Regions from separate parts of the Pseudomonas sp. Pme6b genome, predicted to be linked through region 2. Evidence: predicted binding sites of a transcription regulator. Region 2 holds the regulator's gene; each other region holds the start of a gene.
The links. Region 2 encodes FliA, which starts transcription of late flagellar genes. Its sites were predicted from a motif close to CTAAAGTTTNNNNNNNNNNNGCCGNTAA; they were not measured.
Positions count from the first base shown of each region.

Region 1: AC4ANE_RS21025 (methyl-accepting chemotaxis protein) is a predicted target of FliA. The motif match lies at 6,150-6,177, and genes of this name have one in related genera.
Region 3: AC4ANE_RS13005 (methyl-accepting chemotaxis protein) is a predicted target of FliA. The motif match lies at 4,951-4,978, and genes of this name have one in related genera.

Region 1 covers NZ_CM176704.1:4,626,606-4,637,143, reverse strand. The annotation lists gene AC4ANE_RS21035 (tellurite resistance TerB family protein) at 1-19, shown strand, start outside; gene AC4ANE_RS21030 (NEL-type E3 ubiquitin ligase domain-containing protein) at 77-6,046, opposite strand; gene AC4ANE_RS21025 (methyl-accepting chemotaxis protein) at 6,337-7,959, shown strand; gene AC4ANE_RS21020 (chemotaxis protein CheW) at 7,968-8,504, shown strand; gene AC4ANE_RS21015 (CheR family methyltransferase) at 8,501-9,787, shown strand; gene AC4ANE_RS21010 (chemotaxis protein CheW) at 9,787-10,476, shown strand; gene AC4ANE_RS21005 (hybrid sensor histidine kinase/response regulator) at 10,473-10,538, shown strand, end outside.
Region 2 covers NZ_CM176704.1:4,031,249-4,041,786, reverse strand. The annotation lists gene flhB (flagellar biosynthesis protein FlhB) at 1-1,050, shown strand, start outside; gene AC4ANE_RS18260 (IS5 family transposase) at 1,670-2,650, shown strand; gene flhA (flagellar biosynthesis protein FlhA) at 2,888-5,017, shown strand; gene flhF (flagellar biosynthesis GTPase FlhF) at 5,029-6,357, shown strand; gene fleN (flagellar synthesis regulator FleN) at 6,473-7,306, shown strand; gene fliA (RNA polymerase sigma factor FliA) at 7,303-8,043, shown strand; gene AC4ANE_RS18235 (chemotaxis response regulator CheY) at 8,296-8,670, shown strand; gene AC4ANE_RS18230 (protein phosphatase CheZ) at 8,690-9,475, shown strand; gene AC4ANE_RS18225 (chemotaxis protein CheA) at 9,509-10,538, shown strand, end outside.
Region 3 covers NZ_CM176704.1:2,860,463-2,871,000, forward strand. The annotation lists gene AC4ANE_RS12985 (SDR family oxidoreductase) at 1-326, opposite strand, end outside; gene AC4ANE_RS12990 (winged helix-turn-helix transcriptional regulator) at 415-843, shown strand; gene mrdA (penicillin-binding protein 2) at 982-2,871, shown strand; gene poxB (ubiquinone-dependent pyruvate dehydrogenase) at 3,023-4,741, shown strand; gene AC4ANE_RS13005 (methyl-accepting chemotaxis protein) at 5,114-7,075, shown strand; gene AC4ANE_RS13010 (type II secretion system protein) at 7,264-7,686, shown strand; gene AC4ANE_RS13015 (general secretion pathway protein GspK) at 7,683-8,405, shown strand; partial or broken gene AC4ANE_RS13020 (chemotaxis protein) at 8,491-8,878, shown strand; partial or broken gene AC4ANE_RS13025 (RHS repeat-associated core domain-containing protein) at 8,871-10,121, shown strand.

The sequences.
Region 1 (10,538 bases), 600 kb from region 2:
GGTGCGGGGCGCCGAGTAAGCAGCCACGTCCGCTGCCGGGCCGCCTGGCGCACTGTGCGTCAGGCGGCCCATGCCATCAATGATGCTCCAGCCCCTCGGCGTTGGTCAGCTCCCTTATCAGCATTGTTTGCTGTGCCTTGAAGCTGGCTTCGAATTCGCGAATGCGTTTTTCGTATTCCGGATTGTCCAGGCTGATGTTGCGCTGTTCGAATTCGTCGGTGAGTCGGGTCAGGTCAGTCCTGTAAATACGTTCGAGTGCATCGAACCGTCCAGCATAGGTTTCGCGCAGATAGTTGATCCAGTAATCCTGCTGCTCGGCGAAGCGCAGGAATGGTTCGCCTTGTTCTCCGGACTGCACGCGAAGCAGGGCTGTATCGAACTCACCCGGCCTGATGGCGGCGTGGGCCTGATACAACATGCCTTCCGGTGGTACGGGCAGGTCCAGCGCGCTTGCCCAGTGTATGCGATACGCCAGACGGACTTCAGCTTCATCGCGGCTCCCGGTCTGCTCTCGGGCAGCAGCATCCAGTTCGGACAGGCGATAAAGGCGGGTTGTCAGCCTGTACAGCAGTGCACCTCGCTGCTCCGGCACAACATCGTGCAGTGACTGACGAATGAACACCATCACCTCCATCTGGTTGAACTCCAGCAGGATGCCGTCCGGGCAGGTGTTGTTGTCACGGAACAGCCTGAGTGGTTCTTCGGCGATAGCACTCAGGGTCATTCCCAGTTGAGGGTCCTGACTCACCGCGCCGAGTACTCGCCAGACGCGCTCCTGCAGTGCTGCCCGGTTGGCCGTATTGCGATAGTCGGCACTGTGGCGCAGCGAACCGATCAGGTCCAATAGCCTTCGGTTGTGGTCGCTGATCTCCAGTTGCTCCCAGAGCGCACGCCGCGCGGCGATGAGCGGGCTGCTGTCGTCCAGCCAGGGTTCGGCAGTCACTGGCTCTGGAGTCGATGCCCGACTGTCTTCTGACTCGTAGTCTGATATCGATGAGTCCGAATCATGCTGCTCCGTCCAGTCCATCGCTGCGAGTTCGGGTGGCAGGTCCATGTCAAAGGTGAAAGAGCGTCCATAGCTTTCTGAAAAGTGTGCTCGACGCATGCTGTCTTCGGAAAGCGGGTTGTTCAGCAAGCTTATTTCCGTGTGCGCAGATTCGCTGCCGGGATTGGCCAGAATATGCTCCGGCAAGTCAGTAATCAGATTGCCCTCCAGCAGGAGCGTCCCCAGATGTGCTGGAATCATGTCATTCACCCAGGTCGGCCATTCGGTTAATCCGACGTTATTGAGTGATAGCCAGTTGAGCGCGGTATTGCTAAGGGCAGACAGATCGCTGATCGCACCCATCCGGTTGCCATCCAGTTCCAGCCTTGCAAGCGTCGGAATGCGGCTGAAGAAATCGATGTGCTTTTGCTCGATCACCATTCCCTGGTCAATCAGCAATAGCGAACGAAGTGATCGAAGTTCAAGCAGCGCCGGAGGCAGTTGCAGCAGCGGTGCGACATGCCCGTTCATTTCCAGTGAGTTCAGATCAGTCATACGGCGCAGCAACTGGTCCAGATCAGATCCCGTAGCCGTGACTCTGCTCAGGCGCAGATAGCGTATCTGACGATAGAAGAACTCCGGCAGCTGGCGGGGAAAGTCGGCCAGCGAAAGGTTTTCCAGGCGCAGTGGACGGTGGATTTGCCCCAGGCTGAACGCTCGCCAGTGATCAGTCAGTATCCTGCCGATCTCGCGGCGGGCTTCGATGGTCCGTTCACTCGTAATGGCCAGCGAATTTGAGGCGTGTGTCCACTGATCAAGCGCGGCAGATAATTTGGCACCTTCGCGCAATTGCATGTTTATAGCGGCTTGCACAGCCAGCGGCGTGTCCATCAGGAAGCGAAACGAACAGTCGGGTACAGCCTCGTTGATGCGTGCGTGCATCACCGTATGCCTGGACAGGCTGTTGCCGCGCAAATCGATCAGGGTCTGATGCTCGGGGTTGAGGGGATTGTCGAGGATCCAGTCCGGCAGTTCGGTCAGGTTGTTATGAGCCACCGACAGCTCACGAATATTGTTCGGGATTATGTCCGTCAGCCAGGAAGGCCAGCGGTGCATGCCGACTCGCTCCAGTATCAACCGGTCAAGATGCAGCCAGCCAAGGTCCATCGGCAGCAAGCTGACCAGCCGGTTGCCGCTGAGGTTCAGCGACCTGAGATCAGGCATATCGCGCAAGTGGTCCATCTGCGCCTGATCCAGAAAAATGCTCTGGTTTATCAGTCCCAGTTCAGTAAGTTGCGGCAGCACACTGGACACTTGCTGGGGCAGGTTGAGGAAGGCCGATAGCTGCGGATCCGCACCGGCGCCGGGTTCGCCGACCAGAATGAGTGAGCGCGTGTGGGGGAAGCGTTGCAGAAAGTGTCCAAGTTCGAAGCTGTTGGTCAACTGTCTGGGTAGATCCGTGGCTACCGGTGTTGAAAGCTCTGCGCCCGGGCGAACTCGGGGTTCGATCGAGATATTCTCCAGATAGAGTCCGCTCACCCGCGCGTATACAAAATCTGGTAGGTGTCGTGGGAAGTCAGTCAGGGATACCTGCTGCAGATACAGTGGCTCAAGCGTTCGTCCGATTTCAGGCAGGTTATTGATGCGCCAGTGGTTCCAGATCGCCTCGCTGATACGCGCCCGGCTATCGATATGCGCCTGACTCATGGGGGGCATTGCCACGACTTCAAAGGTCCAGGCGTCAAGACTTTCCCGCAGCATGATTTGCTCGCCCAGCAGGCTGTTGAGTCGTTCATCGATAGCCCGATTATCCCTGCCTGTGTGGCGCAGGCGGCTGAGAATGTCTTCGGGGAACGCGTCTTCCAGTTCCAGCAAACGGATCTTGTCCAGCAGACTTTCATCGGTCATATGCCAGTCGGTTCTGCCATTACCGCTCAAGGGATAACCAAGGCGGCCATCGGCCAGACGCATGGGGGACTTGGAGCCGGGTTTGAGCGCCTGCATGTTCAGCAGTGGCGCGAGAGTCTGGCGAGGCAGAGGGTTTTTCTGAATCAGAGCCTCCAGCGCCTGCCCCTGGCCGGTATGGGCAAAACCCAATTGGCTGCGCTCGGCATCGGGCAGGGCGTGAAGTACGGATGAATACAGATCGTCCAGCCCGTGCAGGTGCTGATCGTCAGCGTCACGGGTCTCATAACGATTGCCATCTTTGAACAGCACCTTGCGAACGGGAGCCTCCTGAGCCCCGATACTGTAGAGCAGTTGGCCGCCAAAGAAGCGATTGTGCACCTCCAACCTGACCTGAGAAGGCCATTGCGCAAGGGCTTCAAGGCTGTGCAGGGCAAGGCAATCGGTATCTGCGCTGGATACCGAGGTCAGGTAAAGGCCCTCATAGGCTCGTGCCAGCCGTACTTGCTGCAAATAGGCACTGGCTTCTTCGGCCATGCGTAAGGGTACGCGGCGCTCTGTAGTGAGTTGTAGCCGCTCGGCTGGCGAGGCGTGGCTGGCCAATTCCTCGACAACCAGCGGCGGCAGGCCGGCAAACGCCTGCTGGAGGGTTTGCGCGCCGTCCGTATCAGCGACTTTCAGGGCGCGGTAACGTGATTCGAACAACCAGGCTCTGGTTGTCCGGGCACGCGCCACCAATTGTGCGCGTAAAGCGATCAGCCGCGGTGCGATGCCCGGCTGACCCGCACCGAACTCTTCGTTGAGCAGAGTCCGGATTTCGATGTTGTTCAGTTTTTCCAGGACCTGGCGCAGGGCATCTGGCTGATCGGCACGAATATGCATGTCGAGGGGGGCAGCAGCGCCAGACTGCTGCGCCGCAACGAACCGATGGAGCGTGTTGCCTTGGGCATCCACCAGCACCAGAGCGCGATTGTTCGGCCAGCCAGGGTCATGGCTCAGCAGTTCAAGTTGGAGGGGCGCTGCTGCGTCTGCATCGTTGGCTTCCATCTGCTCTATGAAACGATCAATTTCCTGATCCAGCCTGAAACGGCGCGCTGTGTCTTCGAGCAAGGCCGGTGGGCGGAGCTGATCAGCCAGTGCCTGGCGCATCACGGATTCAGGCGTATTGCTGACCTTCAGGATGCGTCTGGCTGCGCTGTCGGAAAACGCTTCGCTGGAATACCCCAACCGTCGGAACAGCGACAGGCCTTCCATCTCCAGCGGGCGATCAAGTTCATGCAGCCATGCTCCCGCGCCGTTGTGGCGCAGGGCGGGTTGATAGCCGTGCGGGTTGGCTGGGTGCTCTATCAGATAACCATCGCCGGTCGGGGCAGGGCTCACCGAATAGGTGCGTCCTTCAAGTGGCAGCCACTGCTTGCCTTGCCATGTATACAGGCCTGTGGCGTTGGGCAGCAGACCCTTTGGCAGCACGATGTCATGGCTAAAGGGTGTCAGGTCCGGTTTCCAGAGACGAGTCATTCCACTCGGTAATTCCACGGGTTTGAGGCCGTTTACGAACTCGGGCACCTGTATCGCAGGTATGCCTGCTGAGCCCGTCGCCGCAGCGCCAAGGGCCGACATCAGGGCAATATTCTCCACCACGTCGAACAGGTAGGTGAGCGCCTGCTGTTTTTCGTCCTTGGCCCAGCTTTCTATGCCCTCATAGACTTCATGGGCCAACTGAATGGCTGTGACGGCCATCATCACTTCGCCCAGTACCGGAACGACAAAAGCGGCGATGTTCAAGACGTCGAAGGCTTTGTCCTTAAAGTACTGCACACGCTCGTCGACAGTTTTCTGGTCCTGCGCCGCCGTTGGCACGCCATGAAACAGCGCATTTTCCTTCAACGCTGCACGTTTGCGATCGTACAGGGCCTCCGGCAAGGGGCCTTGCAGAGGAGTCTCTCTCAGGTCCAGCCGGGCGTTTCGGTCCGCTTCACGTTCCAGCCACTGGCGCTCGAAGAACCCCCCTTTCTTGACTTTGGGGTGCAGACGCTCGGACAGCTTTTCAAACAAGGCACTTCGATGGCGCGCCGGTATGAAACGCATGAAAAAATTCAGATATCCATCGATGAACATCCGGTCGCGCAACGAGTTTATAAACGCCTCGACCGAGTCGTATTCCTTCAATGGCGCAACCGGATCGTCTGGAATGTAGACGACAATTTTTTCTGCCTGAGTTGCCATGTCGCGGTCTTTGCCAATAACGAACGGGCCGTCAAGTTCGACATCCCCCAGGCACAGCACGCTGCAGTTGACCGGCCTGTTATCAAGTCGGACGTTTTGCTTGCTGTCGAGAATATCCAGTAACGCGCCCTGCAATGGCGGGCTGACAAGTTCCTGCAGGGAGGCAATCTGCAGTTGAAGCCGGATGGACGATGACTGAAGTTTCAGGAAGTCCTTGCGCAGCCTGGATGCCGCAGCGTCCGCCGTTTCTTCGGGTGTCGAAGGTGCATTGAAGACGGACTCCAGGTGGGTCTGGTATTTACCGCCCAGGTCCAGCTCGCGGCACATCGCTGCGAACCCGGTCGCAGATATCGGCAAGGACTGGCCGGCGATCTGTTGACCGATGATTTCAAAGGCGGAAAACACCTGAGCCTCTATGCCCGAGTCCGAATCCATCGCGCCAGGCGCGGTTTCCCACTTTTCGAAATTCTGCAGCGCAGCCTTGAGCAGGCTCTGACAGGCGGCCCTCAAGGCAATGTTGGCTTGAGTGATGGGGTCTCGGGATGCCGCCTGGAACGACTGGTCGACCCTGGCCCGGCTGGCGTGAAACAGCCAGGTCCGGGCGACGTCGACGTCCAGACCGAAGCGGTCCTTGATCGCCGCCGTCAGAAGAGGGGTCGCGAAGTCTTCCAGTGTCGAGAGGCGATCAAGCGTCGGACGAACCTTTTGTTCATTCTGGCGATGCTCGGCATAGAGCTGCTGAAGTTTATCGACTTGCTCCGGGCTGGACGTGCGCGCGCTCGTCAGCCATTGCAAGGGGCGTCCGGAGGTTTTGCGCAGAGTTGCATGGGTTGACGGTTCTGCGTCAAGCAGCCATCGGGGTGATTTATCTTTTATAAGTTGCACATGCGGGGCGGCAGGTGCCTTGCCCGGCGAAGTTTGGTCCAGCATTGAAGTGCCTTGTCGTGAGTGAGCAGGCGACAAAGCTTACGTTTGAGGTCAGGCCGGCAAGTGCTAACTATTTATCGGCTGCACAGGTTCCTGACGTGTTGTGTTCAAGTAGTGGTGGCAAGTGCCGACAAGAAGGCAGGAAAGCGGGTTAATGAGCAGGTGCCATGATTTGGTTTTTCATTCCCCGTGTACCGGTTGACGGCTGGGCTATACTCACGCCGCTTGGACCGCTCGTCGGTCCGCTTCTTGAACACGGCCCGATGCCGTCGTTGAACTCTTGAGGGCTGACTGTGAAGAACTGGACCTTGCGCCAACGGATTCTGGCGAGTTTCGCCGTCATCATCGCAATCATGCTGTTGATGGTCGTTGTATCTTATTCACGACTGTTGTCCATCGAGTCCAGCGAGGAAGATGTCCGTCTTGATGCGTTACCCGGTGTCTACTACAGCACGCTGGTGCGCAGCGCATGGGGCGAAAGTTACATCCGCACCCTGGAGCTGATTGCCGAAGGGCAGGGGCGTGCGCTGACCAAGCAGGAAAAGGACCAGTTTCAGGGGTTTGACGAAAACCTGCAGGCACAGATGAACGGCTACAAGAAGTCCATCTTCGATGATGCAGACAGAGACAGCTTCGCGCTTTTCGAAAAGCGCCGCGAAACCTATTCGCGCATGCTCGCCGATGTTCACGGCAAGTACGATAGCGGCGACTACGCAGGCGCGCGCGCCGAATTCTATGGCGAAGTGAACCCGGTCTGGCTCACGGGCCGCAAGCAGCTCAATGATCTCATCGTGGCCAATAAACAGCTGGCTGATCAGGCCACCGCCAACATTGTCAACGCCGTGCTGGCTGCCAAGATCAGCATGATCCTGTCGCTGCTGGTGGCAGTGCTGGCGGCTGCGGCCTGCGGGCTGCTGCTGATGCGTTCGATCATGGCACCGATGCAACTGATCGTGCGGATTCTGGACATCATGCGTACCGGAGATCTGAGCACCCGCCTGAACCTGTCCCGCAAGGACGAGTTCAATGCGGTCGAAACCGGCTTCAACGACATGATGACCGAGCTGACTGCGCTGGTTGCGCAGGCCCAGCGTTCTTCGGTGCAGGTAACGACTTCTGTCACTGAAATCGCTGCGACTTCCCGCCAGCAGCAGGCCACCGCTACCGAGACCGCGGCAACCACCACCGAGATCGGCGCGACCTCGCGGGAAATTGCTGCCACCTCGCGCGACCTGGTGCGAACCATGACCGAAGTCACCTCCGCAGCAGACCAGGCGTCGATTCTCGCCGGTTCCGGCCAGCAGGGGCTGGCACGCATGGAAGACACCATGCATCAGGTGATGGGCGCTGCCAATCTGGTCAACGCCAAACTGGCGATCCTCAACGAGAAGGCCGGCAACATCAATCAGGTCGTCGTTACCATCGTCAAGGTGGCCGACCAGACCAACCTGCTGTCGCTTAACGCGGCCATCGAGGCCGAGAAGGCGGGTGAGTACGGCCGTGGTTTCGCGGTGGTCGCCACCGAAGTGCGGCGCCTCGCCGACCAGACCGCTGTCGCCACCTATGACATTGAACAAATGGTGCAGGAAATCCAGTCGGCGGTTTCCGCAGGCGTTATGGGCATGGACAAGTTTTCCGAAGAAGTGCGCCGTGGCATGTTCGAGGTCACTCAGGTCGGCGAGCAGTTGTCGCAGATCATTCAGCAGGTACAGGCGTTGGCGCCCCGTGTGCTGATGGTCAATGAAGGTATGCAGGCTCAGGCTACCGGTGCCGAACAGATCAATCAGGCGCTGGTGCAACTGGCGGATGCCAGCAGCCAGACTGTCGAATCTCTGCGTCAAGCCAGTTTCGCCATCGACGAGTTGAGTCAGGTCGCGGTCGGGCTGCGCGGTGGCGTTTCGCGATTCAAGGTCTGAACACTCCAATGACGGATCAATCGCCGAGGCGCAACGGCACGCCACTGACCACCAGCAAACTCTTTCTGCTGTTTTGCATCGGCGAAGACCGCTATGCACTGGACGCGACAGAGATTGCCGAGATCCTGCCTCGCGTGAAACTCAAGGCAATTGCCCAGGCTCCGCACTGGGTGGCGGGGATCTTTGCCCATCGCGGCGAGATCGTGCCGGTGATTGACATCAGTGCACTGAACTCCGGTCAGCCAGCGCGCTTGCGCACCAGCACCCGCATGGTTCTGGTGCATTATCGGCACGACGACGCGCACCCGGCGCAATTACTCGGGCTGATTCTGGAGCAGGCCACCGAAACGCTGCGTTGCCCGGTGTCACAGTTCAAGGCGTACGGGCTGGACAATCGCCTGTCACCTTACCTGGGGCCGGTTCGGGAGGATGAGCAGGGGCTGCTGCAATGGATTCACGTTCAGGAACTGTTGAGCGAGCCGGTTCGCGAGTTGTTGTACCCGGTGCCGCCAATCGACCTCGAACTGCTTGAGGACGCGCCATGAAGGTCGACGATTCACGCTTCTTCAGCTTCCTCAAGGAGCGTATCGGGCTGGATGTGACCTCGGTCGGCGAGGCGATCATCGAGCGTGCCTTGCGTCAGCGTGCGACGGCCGCCCATTGCCCCGACAGTGATGCGTACTGGCACCTTCTGGTGTCGTCGCCTCAAGAACAGCAGGCGCTGATCGAGGCGGTGATCGTTCCTGAAACCTGGTTTTTTCGCTACCCGGAATCGTTCGTCACACTGGGCATGCTGGCCCGTGAACGTATAGCGAGCCTTGCCGGTGTGCGCCCGTTGCGTATTCTCAGCCTGCCGTGCTCGACCGGCGAGGAACCCTATTCGATTGCCATGGCGTTATTCGATGCGGGAGTCGATGCCAGGCAGTTCAAGGTCGATGCCATTGATATCAGCCCTTTTTCGATTGCCAAGGCCGAGCACGGCATCTATGGCAAGAACTCGTTCCGGGGCAGCGACACCGGTTTTCGCGAGCGGTATTTCAACCCGGTCGCTGACGGGTTTGAAATCGCCGACAGTGTGCGCGCCTGTGTGAGTTTTCAGGCTGGCAACCTGCTCGATCCGAAACTGGCTTCGCAGGTCGCCTATGACATCGTTTTCTGCCGCAATCTGGTGATCTATTTTGATCGGCAGACCCAGCAACATGTGTTCAAGGTCCTCAAGCAACTGACCCGGGAAGACGGCCTGCTGTTCATCGGGCCGGCGGAGGGCAACCTGCTGGCAGGTATTGGCATGCGCTCGATCGGTATTGCGCAATCATTTGCCTTCCGGCATGCGCCAATCGAACCGACAGCTCCGGCTCCGGCTTGGAGCCCGGCTCCGGTAACCGCCCCGGTTGCACCGCGCCCGGCCCCCGATGCACCTGCCAGAGCGCCTGCGCCACGACCTGTCGCACGAACGTCCGCAGCGTTTGCGCCCATCGTCAAGCCGGTTGCTGTCACTGGCAATAGCGAGGTTTCGGCGCTGCTCGACAGGATTGCCGGCCTGGCCAACGAAGGCAAAAGTGCCGAGGCGCAGGCTGCCTGCGAGCGCTATCTGCAACAGCATGAGCCGGTTGCACAGGTGTTTTACTGGCTGGGCCTGCTCAGCGAAGTAGAAGGCAGCGTGGCGCAGGCTCAGGGTTTCTATCGCAAGGCGTTGTACCTGCAACCGCAGCACTCCGAATCGCTGGCCCAACTGGCTGCGTTGCTGGCCGCCCAGGGCGACAGTGCCGGGGCCCGGCGCTTGCAGGACCGTGCTGCACGTGGCGCGAATAAACAAGGAAACCATTGATGACGGGTGTGTCCGGTTTTTCCAGTCTTACCCATGACCAAGCCCTGGATATCGATGACTGCTGGAACCGTATCGGTATTCACGGTGATCGTTCCTGCCCGTTGCTTGAAGAGCACATACACTGTCGCAACTGCGCGGTTTATTCTGCGGCGGCCACTCGTCTGCTGGACCGCTACGCACTGGCCCAGGAATCGCATGAGCAGTTTCAGGGCTCTGTATTGCTACGCGACATACAGACCCGCTCCATCCTGGTATTTCGTCTTGGCGAAGAGTGGCTGGGGCTGGCTTCCCGCTGCCTCTCGGAGGTCGCCCCCAGCCAGACCATCCATTCGCTGCCGCACCAGCGCTCGCGTGCGATGCTGGGTGTCGCCAACGTACGAGGTGCTCTGGTAGCGTGCATATCGCTGGTCGAGCTGCTAGGGCTGGACAGCAATGCAGCGAGTGACCAGTCGGCGCGGGTGGTTCCGCGCATGTTGATCGTTGCTGCTGAAGGCGGCCCGGTCGTGGTACCGGTGGACGAGGTAGACGGCATTCACGCCATTGACGAGCGTGAGCTGGAAGCCGCTTCTGCGTCCGGTACTCATGCCAACGCCCGTTTTACTCGCGGCGTTCTGCAATGGAAAGGCCGAAGCCTGCGTTGGCTGGACGAAGAAGAGTTGTTGTCGGCGGTGCACCGGAGCCTTACATGACGCCAGATCAAATGCGTGACGCCTCACTGTTTGAACTGTTCACGCTGGAAGCCGATGCGCAG
Region 2 (10,538 bases):
CGCTCCAAGGAGCTGACCACGCTGGTGGTCATGCTGATGGGGGCGGGCGGGTTGCTGATGTTCGGCTCAGGCATTGCGCAGATGATGTCCGAGCTGATGCGCGACAATTTTACGATCAGCCGCGAAACGCTCATGGATCAGTCATACATGGGCAAGGCGTTGCTCAGCTCCGGCCTGCACGCGCTGGTCGTGATGCTGCCGTTTCTGATCGCCATGCTGGTGGCGGCGCTGGTGGGGCCGATCATGCTTGGCGGCTGGTTGTTCGCAACCAAATCGCTGATGCCCAAATTCAGCCGGATGAACCCGGCGGCAGGGCTCAAACGCATGTTTTCACCGCATGCGCTGGTCGAGCTGCTCAAATCCTTCGGCAAGTTTTTGATCATCCTCGCCGTTGCGCTGGTGGTCTTGAGCAACGAGCGCAATGATCTGGTGGCCATCGCTCATGAGCCATTGGAACAGGCGATGATACACAGCCTGCTGGTGGTCGGCTGGAGCAGCTTCTGGATGGCCTGTGGTCTGATATTCATTGCTGCTGCCGACGTGCCCTTTGTACTGTATGAGGCGCACAAGAAGTTGCTGATGACCAAGCAGGAAGTGCGCGACGAGCATAAGAACAGCGAGGGCAGCCCCGAGGTTAAACAGCGTATTCGCCAGTTGCAGCGCGAAATGTCCCAGCGGCGGATGATGGCGTCGATTCCGGAAGCGGATGTCATTATTACCAACCCGACGCACTTTGCCGTAGCCTTGAAATACGATCCCGAGCAGGGCGGGGCGCCGATGTTGCTGGCCAAGGGCACGGACCTGGTGGCGCTGAAGATTCGCGAAATCGGCGCGCATAACCAGATACTGATTCTGGAATCTGCGGCGTTGGCCCGCTCCATCTACTACAGCACCGAGCTGGACCAGGAAATCCCTGCCGGGCTCTATCTGGCCGTGGCCCAGGTGCTGGCCTATGTCTACCAGATCCGCCAATTCCGCGCCGGTCAAGGCAAGCGCCCAGACCCACTGGGTGACATCAAGATCCCGCCCGACCTGCAGCGCGATGCGTAGCCCTTTGCTTTGTCGCCAGCAGACCACCCTCGCACCCGTGCTCCGCATGGGTATGCGGTTCCTGAAGCTCTGCGTCCGCTCTTGGGCGTGTGGTGCGGCGCAGATTTGTGACGCAGAGCGTCACCCACGGCATTCCCACGCTGGAGCGTGAGGAACGATCATCTCAACTATCGTGCGACGCTCCGCGTCGCATGCCGTTCCGGGCGCTCTGCGTCCGCTCTGTGCGATTCCCACGCAGAGCGTGAGGAACGATCATCTCAACTATCGTGCGACGCTCCGCGTCGCATGCCGTTCCGGGCGCTCTGCGTCCGCTCTGTGCGATTCCCACGCAGAGCGTGAGGAGCGATCATCTCAACTATCGTGCGACGCTCCGCGTCGCATGCCGTTCCGGGCGCTCTGCGTCCGCTCTGTGCGATTCCCACGCAGAGCGTGAGGAGCGATCATCTCAACTATCGTGCGACGCTCCGCGTCGCATGCCGTTCTGGACGCTCTGCGTCCGCTCTTGAAGATTTTCTGACTGCGCAAGGTATGCTGGTTTCCCATTACTTCTGTCTCTAAGGAATCTCCGAACAAGTCCCGGTTATGCGAAAATCGCCTGACCACCTGATCCGAGCCTCCCATGAGCCAGATGAGCTTTTCCGATTTCGAATATGCCAGCAAGCGCAAGCAGACACGCCGCGAACGCTTCCTCGCCGAGATGGATCAGGTCGTCCCCTGGACAGGTCTGCTGGGCCTGATCGAACCGTTCTACCCCAAGGCCGGCGGTGGCAGAAAACCTTATCCGCTGGAAACCATGCTGCGCATTCACCTGCTGCAGAACTGGTTCTCCCTGAGTGATCCGGCCATGGAAGAAGCGCTCTACGAAATCACCCCCATGCGCCAGTTTGCACGCCTGACGTTGAGTGCGCCGATACCGGAAGACACCACGATCATGAACTTCCGGCACCTGCTGGAGAAACATCAACTGGCTCCTGCAATCCTCGCGGTCATCAACGGTTATTTGCAGGAAAAAGGCCTGTCGCTGCGCCAGGGCACCATCGTCGATGCCACCATTATTCATGCCCCAAGCTCGACCAAGAACAAAGACGGCGAGCGTGATCCCGAGATGCATCAGACAAAGAAGGGTAACCAGTATTTCTTCGGTATGAAGGCCCACATCGGCGCTGACGTTGAGTCTGGACTGGTTCATCACGTCCATGGCACTGCGGCCAATGTGGCCGATGTCACTCAAGTCGCCGAACTGCTCCACGGGGAAGAAAACGCGGTCTATGCGGACGCTGGCTACACCGGTGTCGAGAAGCGTGAAGAGCACGAAAATCGTAACGTGATCTGGCAAATCGCGGCGCGGCGCAGCACGTATTCCAAGCTGAACAAACGCAGCCTGTTGTACAAAGCCAAGCGCAAGATCGAGTACTGCAAAGCGCAGACACGCGCCAAGGTCGAGCATCCGTTTCGGGTCATCAAGCGCCAGTTTGGTTACGTGAAAGTACGCTTTCGTGGGCTGATGAAAAACACGGCCCAACTGACCACGCTGTTCGCCCTGTCGAACCTGTGGATGGCTCGAAAGCGACTAATGGGTTTGGGTGAGTTGCGCGCTTAACACGGAAAACCGAGCGAAAAACGCGCTCGACTCACACTGCATCAGACCGTTTTCAGAAAAATAGCGCTATGTGCCTGGCAAATTACGGCTTGCCACCGCTGCGCGGCAAGTTGATCGGAGCATCCCTAAAGCCTTACCAGCACTGGCTTTGTAAAAGTTGGACAGCTTTTTGCAACAGGGTCGATACAGGTCGCCATCGGCGTCAATGTTTTGATCTAGTGCGCAGGTAAACAATCAGTGGATCGTTCTCAGATATTCAGTAGCGCACGCAGCAATATCACTGGCCTGGGCCGTGGTCAGTTGGGCGTTCCGCTGTTGTTGCTGGTCATGATGGCAATGATGATGTTGCCTATGCCGCCGTTCCTGCTGGACGTGTTCTTCACGTTCAACATTGCACTGTCCATCGTCGTGTTGCTGGTGTGTGTTTACGCTCTGCGGCCGCTGGACTTCTCGGTGTTTCCAACCATTCTGCTGGTCGCTACGCTGTTGCGTCTGGCACTGAACGTTGCTTCCACGCGAGTGGTCATGCTTCACGGTCAGGACGGTCACGCCGCTGCGGGCAAGGTGATTCAGGCCTTCGGTGAGGTGGTGATCGGTGGTAACTATGTTGTCGGTATCGTGGTGTTCGCGATTCTGATGATCATCAACTTCGTAGTAATCACCAAAGGTGCCGGCCGTATTTCCGAGGTCAGCGCGCGTTTCACCCTCGACGCGATGCCAGGCAAACAGATGGCAATCGACGCCGACCTCAACGCCGGTCTCATCGATCAGCCAGAAGCCAAGCGCCGCCGTGCTGAAGTCGCTCAGGAAGCCGAGTTCTACGGTTCCATGGACGGTGCCAGCAAATTCGTGCGCGGCGATGCAATTGCCGGTTTGCTGATTCTGTTCATCAACCTGATCGGCGGCATGCTGGTCGGTATTCTGCAACACAACATGACATTCGCTGATGCAGGCCGCGTTTATACCCTGCTGACCATCGGTGACGGTTTGGTGGCGCAATTGCCATCACTGCTTTTGTCCACTGCCGCAGCGATCATGGTGACCCGCGCTTCCGGTTCGGAAGAGATGGGCAAGCTGATCAATCGTCAGATGTTCGCCTCGCCCAAGGCACTGGCAGTTTCCGCTGCGATCATGATCGTAATGGGGCTGGTGCCGGGCATGCCGCACTTCTCCTTCATCAGCCTCGGCCTGGTGGCTGCGGGTGGTGCGTATCTGCTCTGGAAGAAAGAGAACCAGGTGAAAGTCGAGGCGCTGGCCGAAGTGCAACGCCAACAGGACCTGCTGCCTTCGCCGACCCGTGTTCAGGACGCCAAGGAGCTGGGTTGGGATGACGTCACCCCTATCGACATCATCGGCCTGGAAGTGGGTTATCGCCTGATTCCGCTGGTGGACCGCAATCAGGGTGGTCAACTGCTGGCGCGTATCAAGGGCGTGCGCAAGAAGCTGTCGCAAGAGCTGGGCTTCCTGATGCCGACCGTACACATCCGTGACAACCTTGATCTGGCACCCAGCGCCTACCGTCTGACGCTGATGGGCGTGATTCTGGCCGAGGCCGAGATTTATCCGGATCGCGAGCTGGCGATCAACCCCGGTCAAGTGTTCGGCACCCTGAACGGCATCACCGCCAGAGACCCGGCGTTTGGTCTGGAGGCCGTTTGGATCGAAATCAGCCAGCGCAGCCAGGCGCAGTCGCTGGGTTATACCGTGGTGGACGCCAGTACTGTGGTGGCAACCCACTTGAACCAGATTCTCTACAAGCACTCTCATGAACTGATTGGTCACGAAGAAGTCCAGCAGTTGATGCAATTGCTGGCCAAAAGCTCGCCCAAACTGGCTGAAGAGCTGGTCCCTGGTGTGCTGTCCCTGTCCTCGTTGCTCAACGTGCTGCAAGCGCTTCTGGCTGAGCATGTACCTGTGCGTGATATTCGCAGCATTGCAGAAGCTATCGCCAACAACGCCGGCAAGAGTCAAGATACCGCCGCTTTGGTGGCTGCCGTGCGAGTGGGTCTGAGCCGCGCAATCGTCCAAAGCATTGTAGGTGTTGAGCCGGAGCTGCCTGTTATCACTCTGGAACCAAGGTTGGAACAGATATTGCTCAATAGTTTGCAGAAGGCTGGTCAGGGTCAGGAAGAAGGCGTTCTTCTTGAGCCAAGCATGGCTGAGAAGCTCCAGCGTTCGTTGATTGAGGCCGCCCAGCGTCAGGAGATGCAAGGGTTGCCGGTAATTCTTCTGGTAGCAGGGCCTGTCCGGGCGATGCTGTCACGATTTGGACGATTGGCTGTACCGAACATGCATGTTCTGGCGTATCAGGAAATTCCGGACAACAAGCAAGTAACCATCGTAGCGACTGTCGGGCCGAACGGCTGAGGTAGTGAGTCATGCAAGTTAAGCGATTTTTCGCCGCCGATATGCGTCAAGCCATGAAACTGGTTCGCGATGAGCTGGGCGCCGAGGCGGCCATCATCGGTAACCGGCGCATTGCCGGTGGCGTAGAGCTGACTGCCGCTCTGGATTACAAGCTGTCCGCCCTGGCACCGCGTGTGCCGAACATGGAGCTCGAAGACGAGCTGCGCAAGACCCAGTCGCGCATCGTCTCTGCTCAGGCCGAATTGAACAACCGCAGCGACAGTGACGCGTCGATCAATCTTCAGCTGTTTTCCGGCAAACCGGTCAGCGCTGTCGATACGCACATCGAGCCGACGCTCGAAGAGCCGCCACGACCATTCGCGTACACGCCGCCTGCGCCCGCAGAGCCTGCTGTCGGCCAGCGCGCCTATGATTCGATGCGCTCCGAATTGAACGGCTTGCGCGAGCTGCTGGAAGTCCAGCTTGGCTCCCTGGCCTGGAACCAGCTGCAGGGCAGTCGTCCGCAGCAGGCCAATCTGTGGCGCCGCCTGCAACGTGTCGGTTTGTCCGGCCCGCTGTCGCGCGATCTGCTGTCGATGATCCCGGAGATTGACGAGCCTCGTCAGGCCTGGCGCATGTTGCTGGCCCATTTGGCGCGCATGATTGCCGTGCCGGACATCGAGCCGCTAGAAGAGGGTGGAGTCATTGCCATGGTCGGGCCTGCCGGCATGGGCAAGACCACCACGCTGGCCAAGCTGGCGGCACGTTACGTGTTGAAGTACGGTCCGCAGAATATCGCTCTGGTCAGCATGGACAGTTTCCGCATCGGCGCACAGGAGCAGCTCAAGACCCTTGGGCGCATCCTCAACGTGCCGGTTACCCATGTCGATCCTGGCCAGTCGCTGGTCCAGGCGCTGGAGCCGCTGCTGCGCAAGCGCGTGGTGTTGATCGATACCGCCGGGCTGCAAGCCAGCGATCCCGCGCTGCGCATGCAACTGGAAAGTCTGGCAGGGCGTGGCATCAAGTCGCGTAACTACCTGGTACTGGCGACCACCAGCCAGAAGCAGGTGCTGACCGCTGCTTATCACAGTTACAAGCGTTGTGGCCTGGCCGGATGCATTCTGACCAAGCTTGATGAAACAGCCAGCCTTGGCGAAGTCCTGAGCCTGGCGATCAGTCATGAATTACCTGTGGCCTACCTCACGGACGGACCCCGTATTCCTGACGACCTGCACACCCCGCGTCGTCATCAACTGGTGAGCCGTGCGGTGAGTGTGCAGATGCAGGATGAGCCGAGCGAGGAAGCGATGGCTGATATGTTTGCTGACCTCTATCACACCCCTGGCAAGAGAGTGGGTTAAGTGATGGATATTATTGGAATGTCCCTGCGTCAACGGTCTGCCATGCGGTGTTCATTTGCGAACGTGCAGCCCTCGATGTGGTTTCGGTCTACGCAAGACAAGGTAAAGAAATAACATGGGCAGCATGCATCCCGTACAGGTTATCGCGGTGACCGGTGGCAAAGGTGGCGTCGGTAAGACTAACGTGTCAGTGAATCTTTCACTGGCCCTTGCCGAGCTTGGCCGTCGTGTCATGCTGCTGGACGCCGATCTGGGTCTGGCCAATGTCGACGTTCTGCTTGGGCTGACGCCTAAACGTACACTTGCCGATGTGATAGAGGGCCGTTGCGAGTTGCGCGACGTTCTGTTGCAGGGGCCGGGTGGGGTGCGTATCGTGCCTGCCGCCTCTGGCACCCAGAGCATGGTGCATCTGTCCCCGGCCCAGCATGCGGGTCTGATCCAGGCGTTCAGCGAGATTGGCGACAACCTTGATGTGCTGGTGATTGACACGGCTGCCGGTATCGGCGAATCGGTGGTCAGCTTCGTGCGCGCCGCTCAGGAAGTGTTGCTGGTGGTGTGCGACGAGCCCACGTCGATCACCGATGCCTACGCCCTGATCAAACTGCTCAACCGCGACTACGGCATGAACCGCTTCCGTGTGCTGGCCAACATGGCGCAGAGCCCGCAGGAAGGGCGCAACCTGTTCGCCAAACTCACCAAAGTGACGGACCGTTTTCTTGATGTCGCGCTGCAGTATGTAGGTGCCGTGCCGTACGACGAGTGCGTGCGCAAGGCCGTACAGAAACAGCGCGCCGTCTACGAAGCATTCCCGCGATCCAAATGTGCGCTGGCGTTCAAGGCCATTGCCCAGAAGGTTGATACCTGGCCGCTGCCAGCCAACCCGCGGGGTCATCTCGAGTTCTTCGTTGAGCGACTCGTTCACCAGACCAGTGCAGGGCCTGTGCAATGACTGCGAGCGGCTACCAGATGTACAGCAAGGCTTCCCGTAATTCGCAATACGAGTTGATCGAGCGTTATGCGCCATTGGTCAAGCGTATCGCTTATCATCTGCTGGCGCGCTTGCCGGCCAGCGTGCAGGTCGAGGATCTGATCCAGGCTGGCATGATCGGTCTGCTTGAAGTCTCCACCAAATATGATTCAACCAAAGGTGCGAGTTTCGAGACCTACGCCGGCATTCGCATTCGTGGTGCGATGCTGGATGAAGTGCGCAAGGGCGACTGGGCACCACGCTCAGTGCACCGCAATACCCGAATGGTCAGTGACGCAATTCGTGCAATTGAAGCTAAAACCGGCCGTGACGCTAAAGATCACGAGGTTGCGGCCGAACTCCAGTTGAGTCTTGATGATTATTACGGGATTTTGAATGACACCTTGGGCAGCCGCCTCTTCAGTTTCGACGACCTGCTTCAGGACGGCGATCACGAAGGGCTGCATGAGGATGGCGCAAGCGGTTCGCTTGAGCCGTCGCGCGACCTGGAAGACGAGCGCTTCCAGGCAGCGTTGGCCGATGCAATTGCCAATTTGCCAGAGCGTGAGCGTCTGGTGTTGGCGCTGTACTACGACGAAGAGCTGAACCTCAAGGAAATCGGAGAGGTTCTTGGGGTCAGCGAATCTCGGGTCAGTCAGTTACACAGCCAGTGCGCAGCTCGTTTGCGGGGGCGTTTGGGGGAGTGGCGAGCGCGTTGACGGCAGTGCGCGACGTTTGTCGTGCGTTGTCTGCATGCCGGCTGTGCAAAGCGTTACGTGGTAGCAGGATAGACGAGGCAAGGGCCTGTCGGGCAATGTCTCGATGGGCTTTAGTCGCAGTCTTGACTGTCGTTGTGCCAAGCCCGTCGTCGTTTCGTATAGCTGGGGGTGTGCTGTGCCAGTATTGAGTGAACAGCGTGTTCAGGTGCTGAACGCGTTAAAGACTGCTTGGAGGTCGAATTGGACAAGAACATGAAAATCCTCATCGTTGATGACTTCTCAACGATGCGGCGGATCATCAAGAATCTGTTGCGTGATCTGGGATTTACCAACACATCTGAAGCGGATGACGGTCTGACCGCATTGCCGATGCTGCAGAGCGGTGCCTTTGACTTTCTGGTGACGGACTGGAACATGCCTGGCATGACCGGTATCGACTTGTTGCGTCAGGTCCGTGCGGACGAGCGTCTCAAGAGCCTTCCTGTACTGATGGTTACTGCCGAAGCGAAGCGTGAGCAGATCATTGAAGCTGCCCAGGCCGGGGTGAACGGTTATGTAGTCAAGCCATTCACGGCTCAAGCGCTTAAAGAGAAGATCGAAAAGATCTTTGAACGCGTCAATAGCTGATGCATGCCGCGAGGGCGCTATGGATAACAATGATTCGATGGCCGACTTTGAGTCGACCTTAAAGAGACACGCGCAGGAACTCGTCACCAGCCTTGAAAAGGGCCGCTTCGGTGACGCTGTGCAGCTGATCCATGAACTCAACCAGACACGCGACCGCGGCCTTTATCAGGAAGTGGGCAAGCTGACTCGTGAGCTGCACAGTGCAATCGTCAACTTTCATATTGATCCGCACATGCCTCAAGCCGAGGAAGTGTCGCAGATCACCGACGCGACCGAACGCCTGTCGTATGTGGTGAGGCTGACCGAGAATGCGGCCAACCGCACTATGGACCTGGTCGAGGAAAGCACACCGCTCATGAGCGGTCTGAGCTCCGATGCCAAGGCATTGAGTGACGACTGGGGGCGTTTCATGCGCCGCGAAATCGGTGCTGAAGAATTCCGTGAGCTGGCCAAGCGGGTCGATGGTTTTCTGACGCGCACCGAGCAGGAGGCAGATAGGGTTTCCGGGCATCTCAACGATATTTTGCTTGCCCAGGATTACCAGGACCTTACGGGGCAGGTTATCAAGCGCGTGACGCAATTGGTTACGGAAGTCGAGAGCAATCTGCTCAAACTGGTGCTCATGGCCAGCCATGTCGATCGCTTCGCAGGCATCGAACATGACGAAGAATCCATCCTTGCTGAAAAAGATCCTAAAAAACATCTCGCCAAGGGTGAAGGTCCGCAGATTCATGCCGATAAACGTGAAGACGTCGTATCCGGACAGGATGATGTAGACGATCTGCTATCGAGCCTCGGCTTCTAAGATCTGTTGACGGTTAATTTTAGGGAGCACCCCATGAGCTTCGGCGCCGATGAAGAAATCCTTCAGGATTTTCTGGTAGAGGCCGGCGAAATTCTGGAGCAGTTGTCAGAGCAATTGGTCGAGCTGGAAAGCCGACCGGATGATGCTGATCTGCTCAATGCAATTTTTCGCGGTTTTCACACTGTAAAAGGGGGCGCCGGCTTCCTCCAGCTCCATGAGCTGGTGGAGTGCTGCCACATCGCCGAAAACGTGTTCGACATTCTTCGCAAGGGTGAGCGTCGCGTTGATTCCGAACTGATGGATGTGGTCCTGGAAGCTCTGGACACCGTCAACAGCATGTTCGGTCAGGTACGTGAACGGACTGACGTAACTGCGGCGACGCCAGAACTGCTGGCTGCGCTTTCGCGACTGGCCGAGCCACAATCTGCCGACGAAGTCGCAGCGCCCGAGCCCGAGCCGGTGGTTGAAGCCGAGGCTCCGGCTCCGGTTGCCGAGCAAGCGGCCAGCGATGACATTACCGATGATGAGTTCGAGCAACTGCTCGATTCGCTGCACGGCACCAGTCCGGTGTCTGCGGCACCATCAGCGGCACCTGCGGTTGCGCCAGCTCGCGATGAAATTACCGATCAGGAATTTGAATCCCTGCTTGATCAGTTGCATGGCAAGGGCAAGTTTGCGGCCGATGCTGTAGCCGCTCCAGCCCCGGCACCTGCTGCACAGAGCAAGGGTGCAGCGCCTGCCGGCGATGAAATCACCGACGACGAATTCGAAGCCTTGCTTGATCAACTGCATGGCAAGGGCTCGTTTGACGGTGCCATAGCCGCTACGGCTGCTGCTGCACCTGCACCTGCACCTGCACCTGCACCTGCGGCCGTTGCTGCCAAGGCACCCTCTGCTGCAGCGGCATCGGACGAAATTACCGATCACGAATTTGAAAGCCTGCTCGACGAACTGCATGGCAAAGGCAAGTTCGAGCCTGATGCGGTCGTTGCCAAGGCACCTGCTCCGGCAACTGCCATAGCTGCTGCTCCGCCACCGGCTGCCAAGCCTGCTGCGGCGCCTG
Region 3 (10,538 bases), 1.2 Mb from region 2:
GCGTCTGCATGCAGAACACTGGTGTAAGCCAGCAGTTTGACCCCGACGCGTTTCGCCGCATCAATCACGGCCTTGTGCTGCGGCAGGCGCTGGCCCACTTCGCTGGACGAAATCAGCAGCACTTTGTCGGCACCGGCAAACGCGCTGTCCAGCGTCGACGGCTGCGAATAGTCGGCATGACGAACTTGAATGCCCTTTGCCGAGAGGTCACTGGCCTTTTCCGGGCTGCGGACTGCGGCAATGATCTGCCCGGCAGGTACACGAGTGAGCAGCTGTTCAATGACGATACGGCCAAGCTGGCCAGTGGCACCGGTGACAACGATCATGGAAGGATTCCTTGAATCAGGTTGAAAGGAAGCGCCAGCATAGTCATCATGCTTACCTTTCGTAAGTACGCACAAAAAGGTAAGCGTCATGAGTGAATCTGCCTCGCGTCCACAGTCTGAAACGGTCGAGTCCATGCTGGCCTTCGTTCGTCAGGGGCAGGTACTGGCCACTGATTGCCCTTCACGGATTGTGCTCAACCATGTTTGCAGCCGTTGGGGCGTGCTGGTGCTGGTGGTTTTGCGCGGCGGCATGCATCGTTTCAGCGAGGTGCGGCGCAAAATTGGCGGGGTCAGCGAGAAAATGCTCGCGCAAACCCGGCAGCACCTGGAGCAGGACGGCTTCGTCAGCCGCAAGTCACTGCCGGTGGTGCCGCCGCATGTTCAATACCGGCTGACCCCGATGGGCGAAGAAGTCGCCTTGCAGGTTGAAACACTCGTTACCTGGATCGAGACCAATCTGCCGCGCATTATGCAGGCCCGTGAAGCGTCGAATACGCTGCAGATCACGCCCGAATGAGTCTTTTCTGACAGATTTTTCATCCTGCGATTGTCGGCTTGATCGCCTGCAATCAGCCGCTTCTTGGTATGGTGCGCGCCGAAATCTTTATATACACGTTTAGTTGCGCCGTTTGCCCTTCACCGAGAAGCTGTAGAAATGCCCAATCCAATTCCCCTGAAAGACCACGAAAAAGAGACGCGGCTGGTCAATCAGCGCCTGATTGCCTGCGCGGTGCTGGTCGGCCTGCTGGCTGCCTGTCTGGTCGCGCGCATGTATTTCCTGCAAGTCACCGAGTTCGACTATCACTCGACCATTTCCGAAAACAACCGTGTTCACGTGCTGCCGATCCCGCCCGAGCGCGGTTTGATCTTTGACCGCAATGGCGAAGTGCTCGCTGACAATCGCCCCAGTTTCAACCTGACCCTGACCCGTGAGCGCGCCGGTGACTGGCACAAGGTGATCGATGAACTGATGACCCTGCTGGAGTTGCCCGACGAAGACCGGATTCTGTTCGACAAGGAACTGAAACAGGTTCGCCACCCGTTCGAGCCCGCAACACTGCTGTATGAGCTGACCGAGGAGCAGATCGCCATACTGGCGGTCAATCAGTACCTGCTACCGGGCGTGGATGTGGCAGCGCAGTTCGTTCGTCACTACCCGTTGGGCGCGCATTTTGCTCATTCGATTGGCTATGTCGGGCGTATCAACGAAAAAGAAGCGTCGCATCTCGACAACGAATATCGCGGCACTCAATCCATCGGCAAGACCGGTATCGAGCGCTTCTACGAATCCGAGCTGCACGGCCACGTAGGCTACGAAGAGGTCGAAACCAACGCCCAGGGGCGCGTGCTGCGGGTGCTGAAACATACTGACCCGGTGCCGGGCAAGAACATCACCCTCACGCTGGACGCGCATTTGCAGGCCGCAGCGGAAAACGCTCTGGGTGATCGACGTGGTTCGGTGGTTGCGCTGGACCCGGAAACCGGCGAAGTGCTGGCGATGGTCAGCAAACCAAGCTTCGACCCCAACCTGTTCGTCACCGGCATCAGCTTCAAGCAGTACGCTGCGCTGCGCGATTCCATTGACCGGCCGCTGTTCAACCGGGTGCTGCGTGGCCTTTACGCACCGGGCTCGACGGTCAAGCCGGAGGTGGCGATTGCCGGTCTCGACAGCGGTGTGGTCACAGCCTCGACCAAGGTCTTCGACCCCGGTTATTTCCAGCTGCCGGACTTCGACCACAAATACCGTAACTGGAACCACAGCGGCGATGGCTGGGTGGACATGGACACGGCGATCATGCGTTCCAATGACACCTATTTCTACACGGTGGCGCACAAGCTCGGCATCGACCGTCTGCACGATTACATGACCATGTTCGGTATCGGCCAGAAGGTGTCGCTGGACATGTTCGAGGAGTCTGCAGGACTTATGCCGTCCCGCGAATGGAAGCGGGCCACGCGTCGTCAGGCTTGGTTCCCGGGCGAAACGGTGATTCTCGGCATTGGCCAGGGCTACATGCAGGTCACGCCATTGCAACTGGCTCAGGCAACGTCACTGATTGCCAGCAAAGGCGTCTGGCATCGACCGCACCTGGCGATGGAAGTAGGCCACGACGTGCCGCTTGATGAGCACCCGATGCCAAACATCGTGCTGCGCGATCCCAATGAATGGAATCAGGTCAACACCGGCATGCAGATGGTCATGCACGATCCGCGCGGCATTGCGCGCGATGCCGCCAAGGGCGCGCAGTACCGCATCGCTGGCAAAAGCGGTACGGCGCAGGTGGTGGCGATCAAGCAGGGTGAGCGTTACAACCGTCTGAAGACGCTGGAGCGTAACCGTGACAACGCCTTGTTCGTCGGCTTCGCGCCAGCCGATCATCCGAAGATCGTGGTGTCGGTGACCATCGAGAACGGCGAAGCGGGCGGTCGAGTCGCGGGTCCTGTGGTCCGGGAAATTCTCGATGCCTGGCTGCTCGACAGCGAGGGCAAGCTCAAACCGCAATACGCAGTCCCTGCCAAGGCGCCGGGCAACCCGCACGCCTGAATTGTTTGCCAATGCAAACTGTCTGACCGAGCCCTGAACAGGGCTCAGGTTTTCTGAACTGTCGAGAATTCATCGGGTCGACCACAACAGGCGTAGCAGAGCGCTGCGCGCGTTTTACCGAATTCATTATTGCCTCGACAAGGAACCCCTAATGTCCAAGACCATCGCCGACCATCTTGCGCAAACCCTCGCAGCGGCAGGTGTTTCCCACATCTGGGGGGTGTCCGGTGACAGCCTCAACGGCCTGACCGACAGCCTGGAACGCACCGATTCGATTCGCTGGATGCACACCCGTCATGAAGAAGTCGCAGCCTTCGCCGCCGGTGCCCAGGCGGCATCCAGCGGCAAGCTGGCGGTCTGTGCAGGCAGCTGCGGACCGGGCAACCTGCACCTGATCAATGGCCTGTACGACTGCCATCGCAACCGCGTGCCGGTGCTGGCAATTGCTGCGCACATTCCTTCCTCGGAAATCGGCCTGGATTACTTTCAGGAAACCCACCCGCAGGAGCTGTTCAAGGAGTGCAGCCACTTCGTCGAACTGGTCAGCAACCCCGAGCAATTCCCCCGTGTGCTGGAACGTGCCATGCGCGCGGCGATCAGCCAGAAAGGTGTTGCCGTCATCGTCTTGCCCGGCGATGTAGCGCTCAGCGAATCCCCTGATGTAGCAGCGAAATGGATTGAGCCCACGCCGCCAGCTGTCGTCCCGGCAGACAACGACTTGCAGTCGATGGCCGACATGCTCAACGACTCGAAAGCCGTGACCTTGCTGTGCGGTGCAGGCTGTGCAGGTGCTCACGAGCAGATTCTTGCACTGGCCGATACGCTGGGCGCCCCCATTGTTCATGCCTTGCGTGGCAAGCAGCACGTTGAATACGACAACCCGTTCGACGTCGGCATGACCGGCCTGATCGGCTTCAGCTCCGGCTATCACGCCATGCTGTCCTGCGACACGCTGGTGATTCTCGGCAGCAGCTTCCCATATCGGAATTTCTACCCGGAAAAAGCCAACATCATCCAGATCGACCTCGACCCTACACAGTTGGGTCGCCGCACGCCGGTGGCGCTCGGTCTGGTCGGCGGGGTACGGGAAACCCTCGACGCATTGCAGCCAAAACTCAAGCCGCACGCCGACCGCCGCTTCCTCGACAAGGCCCTCAAGCACTACGCCAAGGCCCGTGAAGAGCTGGACGAACTGGCCACGCCTACGCCAGACGGCACGCCTATTCACCCGCAATACCTCACTCGATTGGTCGACGAGCAAGCGGACGCTGATGCAATCTTTACCGTCGATGTAGGCACGCCAACGCTGTGGGCCGCACGCTACCTGCACATGAACGGCAAGCGCAGTCTGCTCGGCTCGTTCAACCACGGCTCGATGGCCAACGCTTTGCCACAAGCTCTGGGGGCCAAGGCCGAACATCCGGATCGTCAGGTGGTGGCGTTGTGTGGCGATGGTGGCCTGTCGATGTTGTTGGGAGATCTGCTGAGCATCCGCCAACTGAACCTGCCGATCAAAATGGTGGTGTTCAACAACAGCTCGCTGGGCTTTGTCGATATGGAAATGAAAGCCAGTGGCTACGTGCCGCACGGCACCGACCTGCATGAAACCAATTTCGCCGGGATTGCCTTGGGCGCAGGCATTCTCGGCCTGCGTGTCGAGGATGCCGAAGAGTTGCCTGCCGCCTTGCGCAAGGCGTTCGATCATCCCGGTCCGGTGCTGATCGACGTGGTCACTGCCAAGCAGGAGCTGGGCATCCCGCCGAAAATCAAGCTGGCCCAGGCCAAGGGCTTCAGCCTGTACATGATGCGCGCGATCATGAGCGGGCGGGGCAGTGAGGTGCTGGAGCTGGCGAAAACCAACCTGCGTTAATCAATTATAAAAACGTATGGGTTTAATAGAAAAAAGTTGCAACTTCTCTCTATCGAGATTGTCATCGCTGTTACAGGTGACGCTCTCGGTGTTTTATATTTATCTTCTCATCATGACCGCCCCAGGCGGTCATTTCTTTGCGGATCCAAACTTCTCACGCCCTCTGCTTTATCAAGTTCGCTATTTGAATTAACAAATCCAAATAGTGGGTAAAGCTTCCCGGAAGGCAGCCGAGACAGTGATACGGAAGCAAGACCGGCTACGGCAGGCTGATAAACCAATAGTCCCTGGCGACAAAAAAACGTCGACGAATACAGAACGTTACGCCCTGGATAGCCTTTATAGAAAAGTCTGCACGTCATGAGGTCTGCAATGCTTAGAAATGCTCCTTTGAGTATGAAACTGCTGCTTATTTTAATATTCCCCCTATTGGGCTTCCTGGCCTTTGCAGGTTTGTTCGTCGCTGACAAAAGCGAAAACCTCGGTGACATGAGGCGAGCAGTAACAGCCACCGCAGTTGCACAGAAACTGAGCAACGTGGTCACTACCATCCAGCGCGAGCGCGGTGCCAGCGGCGTGTTTCTGGGCAGCGGCGGCAAGCCCATGCAGGACAAATTGAAGACCTTCCGTCAGGAAACCGACAAGGCGATAAGCGAGATGCGTGCCCAGTCGACCGACGGTATTCCCGGTCCGGACAAAGTCTACCGTGCACTGGATGACCTGACTGCGTTGCGCCTCAAGATCGATACGCTGGGGATCAACAACACCGAGTCCTCTACGCGCTTCACCGACGTTATCAAAACACTTGTCGGGTTCTCCTATTCGCTGGAGGCGAGTATCGAAGATCCGCAAATACTGCGTGGCCTGAGTTCGCTCAACCAGTTCATCGACATGAAGGAACGTGCCGGTCGCGAGCGCGTGCTGCTGGTCCAGGCATTCAACCAGAACCGCTTTGACGCGCCCCTGTTGTCACGCTTCAGTCGTAACCTCGGAGAGTTCTCCGGTTACCTCGAAGCGTTTCAACGCTGGTCCCCTGAAGTATTCAAGACCAAACTCAATGACGTCATGCAGCAGCCGGGCTCGCTGGAAGTGGCGCGCTTGCAACGCCTGGGTTTCGATACCCCGATGGGTGATCCGCTCAACGTCAATCCGGAAGACTGGTTCAACCTTGCCACCGTACGTATCGACATGATGGCTCAGGTAGAAGCAGAGCTTGGCCAGAACGTGGTCGGCCTGGCAACGGATGCGCGCAGCTCTGCTCAAAGCAGCCTGTATGTGGCGGTTGCTACTGTCGTCCTGATGCTGATCGTAGTGCTGTGGCTGGCGTCGGTCATCATCCGCAACATCAAGGTCGCAGTTGTCGATGTGAACCGCACATTGATGGCACTTTCCACCCGCGACCTGACCGCGCGGACCGGCTATATCGGCAAGGATGAGTTTGGCGAGATCTCACGCAATCTTGACAACATGGCGCATCAGATCAGTGAGGTTATCAGCGAAATCGGCAGCGCCACGGCGCAGGTTGCCACCGCTGCCGAGCAGTCCTCCGCAGTGGCGTTGCAAACCAATCAGAACGTGGCGCAACAACGCCAGGGTACCGATCAGGTCGCTACTGCCATCAGCGAGATGAGCGCCACGGTAAAGGATGTAGCGCGCAGCACCACCGACGCGGCCGAGATGTCGCAACGCGTCAACAACAGCACCGTGCAGGGCAAGACCGAAATCGACAACACCATCGGCCTGATTCAGGAGCTCTCGGTGCAGGCTGAAGAGACTTCGCGGATCATCGACGAGCTCAAGGGCGAGAGCAACTCGATCTCCTCGGTGCTCGATGTCATTCGTGGCGTCGCCGACCAGACCAACCTGCTGGCGCTCAACGCAGCCATCGAGGCTGCACGTGCCGGCGAGCAGGGGCGTGGTTTTGCGGTGGTTGCCGACGAAGTACGCAATCTGGCCAAGAAGACTCAGGACTCTACCGTCAGCATCCAGAAAATGATCGCCAACCTGCAGTCCGGCTCGGAACGCGCAGCAGCGTCGATGCAGGAAACCCTGGGCAAGGCGCAGGAGGGTGCCAGCAACGTCGTACGCGCTGGTGAACTGCTGGAAGAGATCGCCGAAGGCATCGCGACCATCAGCGACCGCAACATCCAGGTCGCTTCGGCCGCTGAAGAGCAAAGCCTGGTGGCCGAAGAGATCCACCGCAACGTCGACGACATCAACTCGCTGGTCATCCAGGTGAGTGCCGGTGCCGAGCAGACAGCGGTCACGAGTCGTGAACTGGCCAGGCTTGCTGAGCAGCAGCAGGGGCTGGTGGGACGGTTTAAAGTGAGCTGACGATAAGGGGGTTGTTGGGTGTTCAGAGGCCTGGGAGCGTTAGCTCTCGGGCTTTTTTGTAGTGGTTGTCGGGCGGCAGGAATTCGAGTGGCAGTTCTTGTGCGACGGCTTGGCTCGGCATACTTTCGGAACTCAAAGAAAATAGCATCGTCCTGAAGGGCCCTACCGCGACCCCGAGGCTGAACCGCATGTGTGAGAGCCGAGCCGACGCCGCACGCCACCAGCGTGGGTTCACTTTGCTGGAGATGCTTGCCGCATTGACCCTTATGGCCATTTGCAGCACGGTCCTGCTGGTCGCCTTCGGCCAGAGTGTGCATTCCCTGTCGCAGGCCGAGCAGAGCGACCGCCTGACCGAAGCCGCCATGAGCGTGATGGATCAGGAAGCAGTAGGGCCGTTGGCTGACGGTATCCGCCAGGGCAGTCTGGGTGGCGGTATCAACTGGCAACTGAGCGTCGCCCGGCAACCGACACGTCAAGGCCAACTGCGCCTGTTTCGCCTGGACCTGACGGTAAGCGACGCCCGGCATCAGGCGCGTTTCAGTACCTTGAGACTGCGTCCGGCGACTGATCAGGTGCACCTGTTAATCCCCAACGATGGCGTGTGTGCATGATGCCGCAGCGTGGCATTGCATTGCTGGTGGTGCTTTGGGTCATGGCCTTGCTCAGCCTGCTGCTGGGGTCACTGGCCGGCTGGGTGCAACTGGAAAATCGCCAGGCGCTGCATCTTCGCCAGCACAGCCAGGCACTGCTGGCCGCAGAGGTTGGCGTCGAGCTGGCGGTGCAGGCCCTGGCTGACCCTGTGCAGCGCAAAAAGTGGGTCGCCGACGCACGTGAAATAGCCCTGAAATTCGACGACACGCAGCTCTACGTCAGCCTGCACAGCGAGAACGGCAAGCTCTACCTGAACAACGCTCAAGCGGAAGACTTTTCCCGTCTGGCAATGGCGTGCGGCGCGAGTCAGGCGCAAGCCAGTCAAATAGCCGGTGAACTCGAAGTTCGGCGAAATCACGGCCAGCCGCCATTTCGCTTGCTTGAAGAAGTTCGGCAACTGCCGAGCATGACGCAAGCGCTGTACAGCAGGCTGTTGCCTGAAATCACGCTGTGGAGCGGCTTCGACCGACCTGATCCGGCCTTCGCAAGCCCGCTGATGCGCATGGCACTCAATCTGCCAACAGGAAACGCGGTGGGCGTCGATCCTGGGGAGGTGCTGGTGATCGAGAGCCGCGCGCAGAGGGCAGAGGGGTCTATGGCGCGGCTGCAGGTGACGGTGTTGTTGAATTCGATGGAGGGGCGAGGCAAGGCCTATACGGTGTTGCGGTGGGAGGAGTGAGGCAGGATTGCAGCAGAGCGTCATATCTATGGACGCAGGCTAAGCAAGAGCCTTGGCCCCAGCAATATCTGCCTGAGGCTGTGACGAGCTCAAGGGCGAGAGCAACGCCATTTCCTCGGTATTGGGTGTCATCCGAGGCGTCGCCGATCAGACCAACTTGCAGTTCTGCTCCGAACGCGCTGCCGCGTCCATGCAGGAAACCCTGGGCATTGCGCAGGAGGGTGCCAGCAACGTCGTACGCGCTGGCGAACTGCTGGAAGAAATCGCCGAAGGCATCGCGAACATCAGTGACCGCAATATTCAGGTCGCTTCGGCCGCTGAAGAGCAAAGCCTGGTGGCCGATAGAGATCCACCGCAACGTTAATGACATCAACTCACTGGTCATTAAGGTGAGTGCCGGTGCAGAGCAGACAGCAGTCAGGAGTCGTGAACTGGCCAGGTTTGCTGAGCAGCAGGGGCTGGTGGGGCGTTAACAGCGGCGACTATTACGAAACGCTGAATTACGGTTATGACGCTGCCCGTAATCTGGTGCAAATCGGCTATCCATCAAGTATCAACCTGACCTACACCCGCAATAGCGCGGCACAGGTAACAGGCGTCAAGCTGGCAATTGGCAACAAGACGGCGACACTGGCAAGCAACATTTCCTACCAGCCATTCGGCCCAGTCAATTCGCTGACCTGGGGCAACGGTATCCTGCTGTCGAGAACCTATGACCAGGATTATCAACTGACCCAGCAGCAGGTCGGTAACTGGCAGACGACTTATCGTTACGACGCTGACAGCAACATTTCCGAAACGGCCACCAGCCTGTGGGGCGCGGTCCAGTATGAATATGATGCGCTGGGCCGTCTGACTCAGGAGCAAACCAACAGCGTCAAAAAGGCTTACAGCTTCGACGCCACAGGCAACAGGACTCAGCGTACCACCACCAATCTGACCACAAGCGATGCCACTGAGACTCAGTCGTTAAACTATGCCAGAGACAGTAACCGGCTTACCAGCATCAATGGCTCCACACTGCCTGTGGACGCTGCGGGTAACCACACGCAGATCAATGGCCGTCGATTCACCTACGACAGCCAAGGCCGTCTGAGCGAGGTTTATCAGGCAAACATCTACAAAATTGCCGACTACAAGTACAACGCGTTAGGCCAACGAATCATCAAGCGCGCTTACGTGATGGGAAGCCAGGCGTTGGCGGGTACAACCACCTACCTGTATGATCCAAACGGCAAACTGATCGGCCAAACCTTCTATGACGGAAACGGCCAGAAAACCAGCGGTCAATACTGGTTCTGGCTGGACAACATGCCACTGGCACAGTTGACGGCCAACTTCTCCACGCTGGGCGAGGTAAGCAGCAGCAAACTGATCTACCTGCATGTCGATCACCTGAACACGCCAAGACTGGCGACAGACAGCACCCAGGCACTGCTGTGGCGATGGAACAGCGATGCGTATGGTGTCGGCTCACCCGAGGAGGATGTGGACGGTGATGGCAAGGCTACAAGCATCGCGCTGCGGTTTCCGGGACAGATTTACGATGCACAAACGCAGCTAAGCTATAACTATTATCGGGATTACAATCCGGATACCGGGCGTTATGTGCAGAGTGACCCGATTGGGTTGGGTGGTGGGCTCAACACCTTCGGATACGTGCTTGGCAACCCGCTGAAATATACCGACCCTAAAGGACTCAATCCTTTAGCACTGTGTTTCGTTCCTGGTATCGGTTGGGCAGCGTGTACAGCTACGGCAGAAGCAGCGGCTTCTGCTTGTGCTGCCATAGGCACCGCTGTAACGGGAGCCCTGTTGGGAGGGTTTTTTGCAGAAGAATTCCCCAATAGTGGCGACAAGGATGCAAGTACCCCGACGGGTCAACGAGGAAGTCCTATTGATGTTGAGTCTGGTACAAATGAGCCTACTGAAATAGATGGCCGCGAATACTCAGGACATGCGTTGGATCGTATGCAGGGGCGAGGTGTGCCCCCGTCAGCAGTTGAAGATGCAATCCAGAATGGTAAGTCATCTTCGGGTAATACTCCAGGAACTACCGTCCACGTTGGTTCGAACGGCGTCACGGTAGTCACTAACAGCGGTGGTAGAGTAATCAACGTTATCCCTAAGTAA